2 regions of the Metabacillus hrfriensis genome follow, and region 1 is predicted to be linked to the other one. Evidence: predicted binding sites of a transcription regulator. Region 1 holds the regulator's gene; the other holds the start of a gene.
The links. The regulator LexA, encoded in region 1, represses DNA repair genes until DNA is damaged. The targets are predictions, from matches to a motif close to CGAACATATGTTCG.
Positions count from the first base shown of each region.

Region 2: a site for LexA is predicted at 4,715-4,728, ahead of QLQ22_RS06845 (YolD-like family protein). Genes of this name have one in related genera too.

Region 1 covers NZ_CP126116.1:2,422,807-2,428,814, forward strand. The annotation lists gene QLQ22_RS12075 (DUF6584 family protein) at 122-610, shown strand; gene QLQ22_RS12080 (magnesium transporter CorA family protein) at 1,204-2,661, opposite strand; gene lexA (transcriptional repressor LexA) at 2,759-3,379, opposite strand; gene yneA (cell division suppressor protein YneA) at 3,538-3,852, shown strand; gene QLQ22_RS12095 (YneB family resolvase-like protein) at 3,866-4,516, shown strand; gene QLQ22_RS12100 (DUF896 domain-containing protein) at 4,584-4,814, shown strand; gene tkt (transketolase) at 4,990-6,008, shown strand, end outside.
Region 2 covers NZ_CP126116.1:1,384,401-1,390,408, forward strand. The annotation lists gene QLQ22_RS06800 (short chain dehydrogenase) at 1-60, opposite strand, end outside; gene QLQ22_RS06805 (YiaA/YiaB family inner membrane protein) at 427-690, opposite strand; gene QLQ22_RS06810 (DUF948 domain-containing protein) at 950-1,342, opposite strand; gene QLQ22_RS06815 (GNAT family N-acetyltransferase) at 1,485-1,805, shown strand; gene QLQ22_RS06820 (hypothetical protein) at 1,847-1,975, opposite strand; gene QLQ22_RS06825 (FbpB family small basic protein) at 2,294-2,422, shown strand; gene QLQ22_RS06830 (sporulation protein) at 2,438-2,830, shown strand; gene QLQ22_RS06835 (TerC family protein) at 2,835-3,620, shown strand; gene QLQ22_RS06840 (MFS transporter) at 3,920-4,576, shown strand; gene QLQ22_RS06845 (YolD-like family protein) at 4,763-4,996, shown strand; gene QLQ22_RS06850 (hypothetical protein) at 5,303-5,611, opposite strand.

The DNA of each region.
Region 1 (6,008 bases):
TGTCCTTTATTCCACAATCGGGGGCGATTGCAGCATAGAGTGTTTGCCCTTTGACTATTAGCTAATAGGATAGTTTAGTTTAGGAAGCAACTATCCTAAGAAGATAAATGAGGTGTTTTACATAGAAAAATTACCAGTTAAGACTATTAAGAAGATTGAAGAGGACATTAAGAAAAATGATTTAGGCAAAGCAAGGGATAGACTACACGGGTTAATTTCAACTTACCCAAATGAGTTAGAGCTCCGCAGAAAGTTGGGGGACATCTATTTCACATTAAAATATCCATCAATGGCAGGTCGCTACTGGTATTTAGAAAAGAATAAAACACCGGAAATGATCCAAGCTTGTATTCAATTTGAAAAAACTATGGGAAATGATCCTTTCCTTATAGCAAGAGCTTTAAAATTTAAAGGTGACAATGAAATTTTAAAAAACCTGGAATTAGATCAGGTAATTTCACCTGTACAAGATAAAGTGAAAGAAAAACTGCAGGAAGAACCTGACGATTCATTGTATGATAAATTATTTGTTATTGGTTGCTTTTCGATAATAATATTAACAATTCTCTTTGCAATAATAGGAGTATACTCACTCTTTAATTGGCTTTGATCCAGCAAAAATGGAAAGCTAATCAAAAACTACTAATGTTTTAATGTAAATCAAATGTTATTCAACAATCGGGGGCGATTGCAGCAAAGTGTAATCGCCATTTGGTAACTTTTAAAATGTTTTTTATGTTTGATGGTATAATCTATTTTAAATAAGATCTGCTTTTAATCGGAGGTATATATTGTTTTAAACGAAGATTTGGAATTCATATTGAGTAAATTTGAGGAACTTGAAAGTAACGATGTGGAAATAGATGATATTGAAGGCGAGACCATATCAATTCAATAAAGTATAAAAGATATATAATGTTTAAATACAATATCAATAATTTTTTGACCCCAAAATTGACCACTTTTTGACCACCAAAGTATCAACTTTAATATAATTAATAACTCACTAATTTTTCAAAAGTATTGATATAATAAGGTTTTATTACCTAATTAAACTTAAAAAACACAAAGTATATGTTCAGAACTCAAGTTCACCCTTGGGAAAGAGAACAGTATATGTATCAATATTAATTACACAAAAACCCTTCAGCAGATGTTGAGGGGTTTTTGTGTAATTAATATAGAAAAAAGCATCGGCATTACTCAGTCAAGGTTTTCAGATTTTCCCTTATCAAAATAGTCTTTAAGCAGTCTTATGATTGCAATCCCGGCAAGTACACTCCCTACAGCAATACCTGATAAAGCTACAACGAGCGAAATATATTCAAAAACAGAATAACCGGCAAGCTTGCTCCACTCAATTTTCCCCCGCCAGTCTTCAATCACCAGATTCATTCCGTAAATCCCGGAAATAACAGTATAAGTCGTTAAGATCAGCAATAGAGAATTATGACGTTTACTTGCAAATTTTTCCTGATTTTGATAAAGACTGTCCATCGTGTTTATTACCTCTTTGTAAAGAGTTTCAATTTTAAAGCGATCTTTCATCAAAACAGAAAGCTCTTGTCCCTCAGTCCGGCTGCTGATTTCAGAAAAAATATATTTGGCGGTAAAATTGGCAATCGATCTGATCAGTTTGTCCATTTTATCTTGTTTTTGGTCAATATAGAGCTGTGAATAACTGTATGAAAGCTTTAAAAGGACAATTTTATAAAATAAGTGCAGAATCATATTGTAATATAGCTGGCCATACATTTCTTCAGCAATGAGTTTTTCATTTTTGCTGTCTCTGCTGATGCATGTAAATGTATGGTCGCTGATAATATGAAAACTATCCGGGGACCACCTGTCATAAACATGATCATTTACGTATTTTTCGATGTACTTTTGATTGGTTGCAGAGATGTATGGCTGTTTTTTTTCTTTATATCCATTCATATGTCCGATTCTGAATAAATCGTTATTTGTTATTTGATCATCAGGAGCAGCCATTAAAAAACTGGATACGAACATTCTTTCATCAATAAAATAAGGAAGGCTGCCCAGATAAGTTGATTGATCATTCTCGCTTTTTTCTATGAAGGGGACGATGAATGGACAAAGGTCCTGGAAGATAAAATCCTGAGTCTTGTCAAAACGTTTTTCACCACAATAGAGAACAGTACCTTTTTCTTCTGTAATTGAGGGCTCGAGAACGCGAAAATGATCCATAAAATCCAGTGCATCACTTAAAGAGAAATCTTCATTGTTATTGTAAGGGTCTGTTCGAATCGTTACCATTCCGATAGAGAAAGGACAAAGGTAGATATCAATTGAATGAACCTTCAAAGAAAATGAATTGTGTGCAGTATCAAGTCTGCATTTCAAATTTAAAGGCTTTGAGTAACGGTTTATCGCTTTTTCTTTATATTTGTCAGGGAATAAGATTTGTTCTATGTACGGCATAAAATAATGATTCAAACGTTTATGCGGGATATCAATGCTCTCCCCGTAATATTTATTTTGCTGTTTAACATTCTCAATTGAAAAAAATTCAAACCCGTTGGCTAACAGCTCCTCAATTAACTCCTTAGTGCAGTCCTGAGCCCATGAAAAGGGAAAAATGAATTGGCAATTCGTTCGCAGTATGGTTATTTCATCATGAATAATATTGGAATTCATAGGTTACCTCTTCTAAATTTTATCAATTATTATATATTCCCCTTGTTAAAGAGCATAAAACGCCAAAATAAAAATCTTTGCTGAGCAGCAAAGATTTTTAATGAATATTCCGGTAAACCCCAATGACTTTCCCTAAAATTGAAACATTTCGCAGAATAATAGGATCCATGGTTGAATTTTCAGGCTGAAGGCGAATGAAGTCTTTTTCTTTAAAGAAACGTTTTACTGTTGCTTCATCATCTTCTGTCATGGCAACTACGATATCTCCGTTATTTGCTGTTTTTTGCTGTTTAACAATTACCATATCCCCGTCCAGAATTCCAGCTTCTATCATACTGTCTCCCATAATCTCGAGCATGAATACTTGATCATCTGCTGCTGCAAACGTATCAGGAAGCGGAAAATATTCCTCAACATTTTCGATGGCTGTTATAGGGGAACCCGCTGTAACCTTACCGATAATCGGAACATTTATAACATTTGATCTTGGAATATGTGAAGTCTCTTCTTCTAAAATTTCAATGGCTCTGGGCTTAGTTGGATCGCGTCTGATTAGTCCCTTGCTCTCTAGCCTGGCCAGGTGGCCGTGGACAGTTGAACTAGAAGCAAGGCCGACAGCTTCGCCAATTTCGCGAACAGAAGGCGGATAACCTTTTTTCTGAACTTCTAATTTGATGAAGTTTAAGATATCCTGCTGTCTTTTTGATAATTTTGTCATCTTATGCACCTCGCGTCCTGTAATTTATGTTGATTATAGCATGTTTTTCCTGTGCATACAAACATAAGTTCGAAAAAATCCGTTGACAGAAACGTTTGTTCGCATTATACTAAAAATATCAAAAGTGCGAACAAACATTCTATTTCGAGGTGGGGATTATGTTGAAAGAATCTTTTTCTTATTTACTCTCATTTTTTATCGTCGTTATTGTTGCTGTCTTTGCTTTATCTTATACTGGTGAAAAAGACAGAATGGATCACTACGTAAATATAGAAGTTACTGAAGGGGACAGCATCTGGAGTATTGCTGACAAATTTAAAGAACATCATAATCTTTCTAAGTCAGATTTTGTCGAGTGGGTACAGGAAAAAAACGGTATGGAGACTGCAGTAATTAAACCTGGTGAACAAGTCTTTATACCCATTGAGAAGACAGCCTTTTATGAGGTCAATCAAATAGCAAGCAAGAAATAGGGAAGTGAGAACACTGAACGCCATCATCTATTGCAGAGTCAGCACAGTGAAAGAAGAACAGGAAACATCTCTTTTAAGACAGAAGGAAGAGCTCATAAATCTTTCTGAGCAGCACAGCATGAATATTGTAAAAGTGATTGAAGAGCAGGCCAGCGGCTATGATATAGAGAGGGACGGGATATTTGAACTGTTTGACTGCATCAAAAATCAGCAGGTGGATGCAATCCTGATCCAGGATGAAACAAGGCTTGGGAGGGGAAACGCCAGAATTGCACTCATTCATTTTCTTCTAAAAGAGGGAATAACACTTTATTCCGTTACACATAACGGCAGGCTTCTGCTCTCAGAAGCTGATTCTATGGTGCTTGAAATCGTCAGCATTGTTGAAGAATATCAGAGAAAGATTCATAATCTGAAAATCAAAAGAGGCATGCAGCGTGCGGTCCAAAACGGGTTTAAACCTCAAAATAACCTGTCTAATATTCATGGGAGCCCCGGGAAGGAAAAAAAAGAGCTTCCTGTTTCAGAAATTGTCCGCTTAAAACAAAACAAACTGACATTTGCAGAAATTGCTGCTACTTTGAGAGGCTTTGGCCATGATGTTTCAAAGGCAACAGTACATAGAAGATATCAGGAATATATGAAACAATCAGGAGACCAATAAGTTGTCTTTTACAGTCATTTTTAGTACGATAGCATAGTGAATCTATCTACAAAAAGGAGTTACCATTATGCTTTCAAAAGAAAAAATGGCTAGAATCAATGAACTTTCAAAAAAGGCTAAATCAAGCGCTTTGTCACCTGAAGAACTAAAAGAACAGCAAAGCCTGAGACAGGAATACCTGCAGGTGTTTCGCGGTTCCATGAAAAATACATTAAAAGGCGTTACGATCCTCGACCCAAACGGTACGGATGTAACACCTCAAAAACTAAAAGATGAGAAGAAGCGAAACCTTCATTAATAAAAGGAATACGTCAATTTGTGATGTATTCCTTTTCAATTTGCACATAATACATTAGAATAGTTTCTTACACATCTTAATGCACTATTACATTTCATTATTAATGGTTGTATCCTAAAGTGTGTACCGCTATGATAAGAAAGTAGAATGTTATTTATGAAAGGATGATCAAATTATGTCACATTCAATTCAAGACTTATCTATTGCTACGATTCGAACATTATCGATCGATGCAATCGAGAAAGCAAATTCAGGACATCCTGGAATGCCTATGGGGGCAGCTCCAATGGCTTACTCGCTTTGGACACAATTTATGAATCATAATCCTAAAAACCCTGAATGGTTTAACCGTGATCGTTTTGTATTATCAGCTGGCCATGGATCTATGCTGCTGTATAGTCTGCTTCATTTGTCAGGCTATGATCTATCTATGGAAGATCTTAAATCTTTCAGACAGTGGGGAAGCAAAACTCCAGGTCACCCTGAATTCCATCACACAGCTGGTGTAGATGCAACTACAGGTCCATTAGGCCAGGGAATCGGCATGGCTGTTGGAATGGCCATGGCAGAGCGCCATCTTGCACATACATACAATAAAGAATCATATCCTGTAGTAGATCATTACACATACGCTATTTGCGGAGATGGCGACTTAATGGAGGGTATCTCTTCTGAAGCAGCTTCTCTTGCAGGTCACCTGAAGCTTGGCAAATTAGTCGTTTTATATGATTCAAATGATATTTCTCTTGATGGCGACTTAGATCGATCATTCTCTGAAAATGTTGAAGATCGATTCAAATCTATCGGATGGCAGGTCATCCGTGTTGAAGACGGCAATAATATAGAAGAGATTTCTAAAGCAATCGAAGCCGCTAAAAAAGATGAAACTCGTCCAACGTTAATTGAAGTGAAAACAACAATCGGCTATGGCTCTCCAAATATGTCCGGAAAGTCTGACGTACATGGCAAGCCGCTTGGGATTGACGAAATTAAATTAACAAAAGAAGCTTATGCTTGGACATTTGAAGAAGACTTTTATGTTCCAGAAGAAGTTTATGCTCATTTCAAGGAATCTGCTGAACAATTCGGAAATAAGAAAGAGCAGGCATGGAATGATCTTTTCGAAAGTTATAAAAAAGAATACCCAGAGCTTGCAAAACAGCTGAACGCAGGAATCAGTGGCGAATTGCTTGA
Region 2 (6,008 bases), 1.0 Mb from region 1:
AAACTCTTTTACAATCGCATTTCCGATTGTTCCGCTTGCACCTACTAATAATAGTCTCATTTAGCTGCCTCCCTATGTATATATCTGATATCTATTATATCCTCTCAAATATCTCAGCCGCCAATCATTTAAACTGAAAGTAATGGCTGCATTCAATTGGGAGTACCGGATTTAGCAAACATGAAAGACTGACGAAGTTCTGCAGCAATCAGGTTATAGTAAAGAACAAATTTTTGATTTTAAACAAAATAAGGTAATTTAATAGAATCAAAAAGAACATAGCGAAATGACATCAGCCAATTCTGCTATGTTTTTTTTGTTTTACAGTAAACGGTCAAATTGGATAAAAAATTCTGGTGCTTCCCTAGTGCTGTTCAGCGGGAAGTTAAATAAATAAGAAGCACCTGCACCATCCCTGCCAGTCTATTAATCCATCGATTTTCCGAGATTCTGCTTGCGTTCCTGCTCGGCGATCATTTCGTTATCTTCGGCGTTATCTCTTGTTACTTTCTGAGTAAGAATGGCTCCGACTGCAACCAGCATCATAACCGCAATGTAGTACCCTTTTTCATTCAGCTGAAGATTGTCAGCATTGTAAAGACCGATACAAAATAATGCAACACCTGCAAAAAAAGTGAAATAGGCTAAAAAGGTGAATGCTGGAGTATTTCTTCTTCTGTACTTTTGCATATTTATGACCTCCCTGATAGTAAATTTATGTAAGTAATGACTTAGATATAATACCATAATTTCCCTAAATTGAAACCTTTGTATTTAATTTTTTTTTGATTGTTATTGGATTTAGCTGGGAAAAAGATAATATTTTTGATAAAGAAGAAAGTATTTTATGCATATTGGCAAGTATTGGCCGCAAACTGGAAAGTAAAATCTTTATTATGGAAAGTAATGAAAAAAAGAACGATCTGCCGTCAGCAAATCGCTCTTTTTTTCACTTTACATTAATGTGAACAGGCCCCTTAATTCGGACTGGAGGTTCATTTACTGAAATTTCGGTGCGCTGTGCCCGTTTTCCGCCAAAGACTGCACCAACCTGTTTGATTGAGCTTGTTACATTATGAATCATTTCTCCCACATCCTGTGCGGACTCAAGCAGCGGATCAACCGTTTTAATTTTCCCTTTCACATCAGCGGTAATCTGATTAGCTGTATGTATCAGCTGCTCTGCTTCTTCGGTCAGGCCATTCACCGCATTTCTGACCTCAGCAAGCGTCTTGTTTGTTTCATCAAGTGTGACCATCCCTTTTTTTAATGTCCCGACCAGATTGACTGCAAGAAAAATAAATGCGCCTGATGCTCCTGCTACACTCAATTTTATAAGCATTTTTTCACTCCTTTTTACTTTCACTTTATGTTTTTCCAAGAGCGTACATTCCTATATTTAAGAGATAGAAATTTAATGGGCAAATACGGTAAACTATTGGTGGTAAAGACAAAGAGTATGAGTGACAGAAAGGGATGAACAGATGTTCACGATCAGAGAAGAAACAGCTGCAGACATTGCTGCAATAAAGGAAGTAAACGATGCAGCATTCGGTCAGGAAAATGAAGCAAATTTCATTCATGAAATCAGACAATCTGAGTCCTTTGTGAAAGGTCTGTCATTGGTTGCCGAAAACGAAGAAGGTGAAGTGATTGGACATATTTTGTTCAGTAAAATAATCATCGAAACGGAAAACGGGGAAGTGCCTTCACTAGCCCTTGCTCCTATGGCGGTTAAACCGGGGTTTCAGAAAGAGGGCGTTGGTTCTCTGCTCGTACGTGCAGGACTGAAGCACTGCAGATAACGGGGTTATGATTCAGTCATCGTTCTTGGACATCCGGAGTTTTATCCTAAGTTTGGTTTTGTTCCTGCAAGCAGTAAAGGAATTAAGCCGCCGTTTGAGGTTCCGGATGAGGTTTTTATGCTGACTGAGTTAAAGCCGGGTGCGCTTGATGAAGCATCAGGTACTGTCAAGTATCCGCCTGCTTTTATGAATGTGTGATCTTGACCTGATTATCAAAATTCTCATCATTTAGTGTTGACACAAATTCAGATTGCCTTTAAGATAAGAGTATACAAATCGAATAGTTCTCCTAAAGGGGAGTAGCTTTTACAATAGAGTCGTCATTTCGAAGCTTATGCTTCCGGCCCTATTGGCAACCATTACGTTGTTAGCAAGACCTTTACCTATAACGGTAAAGGTCTTTTATTATTTTCCAGATAAAACCTTTGCCGGATTACAGGCAAAGGTTTTTTTTATTCGAAAAATGTCATGGAAGGTGAGATGAAAAAATGAAAAAAGTCAGAGGTTCAATTGAAAAGCTTATTAGAGAAAACAAAGAGGAGCTGCTTAAAGATAAACGCCAGCTCGAAAAAATTGAAAAACGCATTGATGATAAATATTCAAAAGTAAAATCATAAAGGGAGGATTGTCCAATGATACTCAGAAAATATATGTCGATTTTAGGAATAGGCTCAGCGCAGATTGATCTTATTCTGCCAAAGGAAGAGTTTCAGCCGGGAGAATGCATAAATGGATATTTTTTAATTAAAGGCGGTGTCATTGAGCAGCAGCTGAAACGGATTGATTGTGATTTAGTTATGGCAGATTTGTCATCACGAACTGAAAAGGTTATAGAAACAGCCAATATCTTAACGTCTAAACAAATTGAGTCAGATGAACAGAACCGAATTGATTTTATTTTCCGATTGCCTAAGGTTTTAGCGGCTTCCGCTGAAGAGAGGTCGTATTACTTTAATACAAGACTTGTTTTTGATGAAGGTGTAATCAGCAAGGATCAGGATTTTATTACGGTAAAGGAGGACTGACTAGATGGAAATGACAATGTTAATGGAATATGGCTGGGTGCTGCTCCTGTTGATTGCGATTGAAGGGCTGCTCGCGGCAGATAATGCCCTTGTGTTAGCCATCATGGTGAAGCATCTTCCTGAAGAGCAGAGAAAGAAAGCCCTATTTTACGGTCTTGCAGGGGCATTTGTTTTCCGCTTTGGATCCCTGTTCGCCATTTCTTATCTCGTTGATGTATGGCAGGTTCAGGCAATTGGTGCTCTATACTTGCTGTTCATCGCAGCAAATCATATATTGAGAAAACTTGTTTTTAAGAAAAAAGAAGATGAAGCCAAACCTGACGGCAAGAAAAAGTCTGGATTCTGGGCAACAGTGCTTAAAATTGAGCTTGCGGATATTGCCTTTGCGGTTGATTCAATTCTTGCAGCCGTAGCTCTTGCCGTTACCCTTCCAAATACGAGTCTGCCTCAGATTGGCGGCTTGGACGGCGGCAAGTTTCTCGTCATTTTTGCTGGAGGAATCATCGGACTTGTGATCATGCGATTTGCGGCAAACTTCTTTGTGGAGCTGCTTCATAAGAAGCCTGGCCTGGAAATCGCAGCCTTTGGAATCGTGGGATGGGTCGGTGTGAAGCTCTCGGTTTACACGTTGTCTCACCCGGAGCTCGCTGTATTGCCTGAAGGATTCGCTAAATCTCCTCTTTGGAAAATCACATTCTACGTAGTTCTTGTTGGAATTGCATTAGCGGGATGGTTTTTATCAAAAGAGAAAAAGGCAGTAACACCTGTAGATCAAGTGAAAAATGCTTAAATTAGAATCGGTATCTTCTTTGCCATAGCTGGCAAGGAGGATGCCGATTTTTCTTTGCCGGAGAGTTGGAACGGGATTCCGGCGAGTTGGAACATGATTTCCGCGAGTTGGAGTCCTGAACTGCGGGCAGGAAAAGGGTACTGCGGAGAAGAAATTTCAGTGTTTGGAGTGAGTGAAATTACTGACCATGTTTATATTACAAGGAGCGCCTCCATTAATATTAGCTGTGTTATTTGCTTTTCTTGGTGCAGATTCTCCTGAAAAAGACAAGCTTCTTTCGAAAGAAGAGCGGGATTATATTGTTCAAAATCGAAGTAAAAGAACATGGCTCTTTCTTAGATGTGGTGAAAAATTACCGAGTATGGGTCTTCTCATTTATATATTTCTTGTGGATTACCGGTGTGTATAGCTTTGGGTTATGGATGCCAAGCTTGATGAAACAATTGAGCAATAGTGGCATCGGTATAGTAGGCTGGCTGTCAGCTGTTCCATTTATTTTAGCTGCAATTTGCATGTACTACAATTCAGTCTGGTCGGATTCTGTAGGGGAAAATCGGGTTTTATTCGTATCGGTTCCTTTAATGATTGGCGGCTTGGCCCTGGCTATTCAACATTTTGTTGAAGGCGGGATGGTCTTTAATATGATTTTGTTAATAATAGCGGGAATAGGAATTTATTCAGCTTTTGGCCCTTGGTGGGCATGGGCAATGTCCTTCTTCCCGAGCAATCAAGCAGGTACAGCAAATGGATTAATTAATACGTGCGGAAATATTGGAGGTATTGTAGGGCCAATCATTGTTGGAGCAGTAGCGCAAAACAGTGATTTAACGGACGGATTTTATGTGTTAGGCTTTTTCTTAATGGCCGCTTCTATACTGGCTGTCCTTTTTGGAGCAGTGCTTAAATCAAAAAGCGGAATTATAGGTGTTAGTGAAGGAAGTGAAGCAAAAGGGTAAGGGTGATTTGAGGAATTCCCTTTGCTGAGTGCATGAGAAAGAGTTTTCGTTTCTGCGAAAGCTCTTTTTCTTTTTTTAGTACCCTAATTCCTGACTAGTAATAAAAAGCTGCATTTCAAAAAATGATGATTGAAAATAAGAACAAACATTCGTATACTATAAATCTATTATAAAGAAGGTATTCCCATGCTTATGATCCCTAAAGAGAAACGCAACAGCATTCAATTATTAATCAGCGGATCTTTGGAGTTTCATTTTGAGCTATCATTTATTTATCTGCATGGTGATCAGATTGTGCATTTTATCGGCACCGTTCATTACTTGAATGAAGGAACGGACGAGATAAGAGCTGTAAACAGATTTAATGACATCGTCCTGATGCAGCTTACAGACCTTATTGCCATATACAGAGTTACATAATACTTACATTAAGATCTTAGCCCAGCCAATTGTTCACATATGCAGCTATTCCCAAAACAGCTCCAATAGCAGCACCAAAAAATACTAAGGATACGGACTTCACTTCTATGGATTTGCTCTTTTTAACGGTCATAAACGATTCTCCTTAAAATGTAATCTCCTATTATAACTCACAACTTACAAAAAATTTAAGCTCTTCGTTCAATCTGTTAATTTACGATATATATAAATTATTTTTAATAGGCATATCTACAAAGACATTGGTAATCATGTATGGTTACTTACCTTCTACTTACTTCCATTCTTCTATGTCACAAATTTGTTATCTTCAGTCAAGTAATACGATTTCAGCCAGTAAGCATTATTTTCAGCAAACTTCTCTGCAACTTTCCATATATTCTTTTCAGTTAGACTGCTGACGACGAGCATAAGCGGTTCAGGCAATAAATAAGAAAGTTTCTCTCTCTTCATCAAGGAAGAAAAATTTTCAGGTGTAGTGACGACCATGGTATAAGTGCAGCCATCTTCAAGCTCCACCAAGATATCAATGATGTCATCTGATGCATTCTTGATTTTACTGAGTGATGTCGGATATGAAATCTCTTTTATTTTCACTATGTCCTCCTGGAAAAAATACAATTATGCTTGTCTGTAAACGACTAATATGTAAGAAAAAACAGGTTTGTCTAATCTATATACGATTATCCGTGCAAAAAGTTTCGTTAAAAAATCGGCCTTTTTAATTTATATATATGTCATTCTCTGGAACTTTTTATCGCCAACAATCGTAATTATTATGAATCCATTTTTAGGGAGGACTATTCAAAGCAAGGCCATTTTAGAATTTACCTGGAGCTTAGATGATGATTTTAGGGTGAAATTACTCTTCCATAAGGTCTGTACATAAGTTCATATTCGGGTGTCCGTTAGAATCTCATAATATTTGAAGAGAGGGAGTGAAAGATTAATGTCCTGGAAATTATTTGGAAAAATAATGATACTAGTCGGAGCA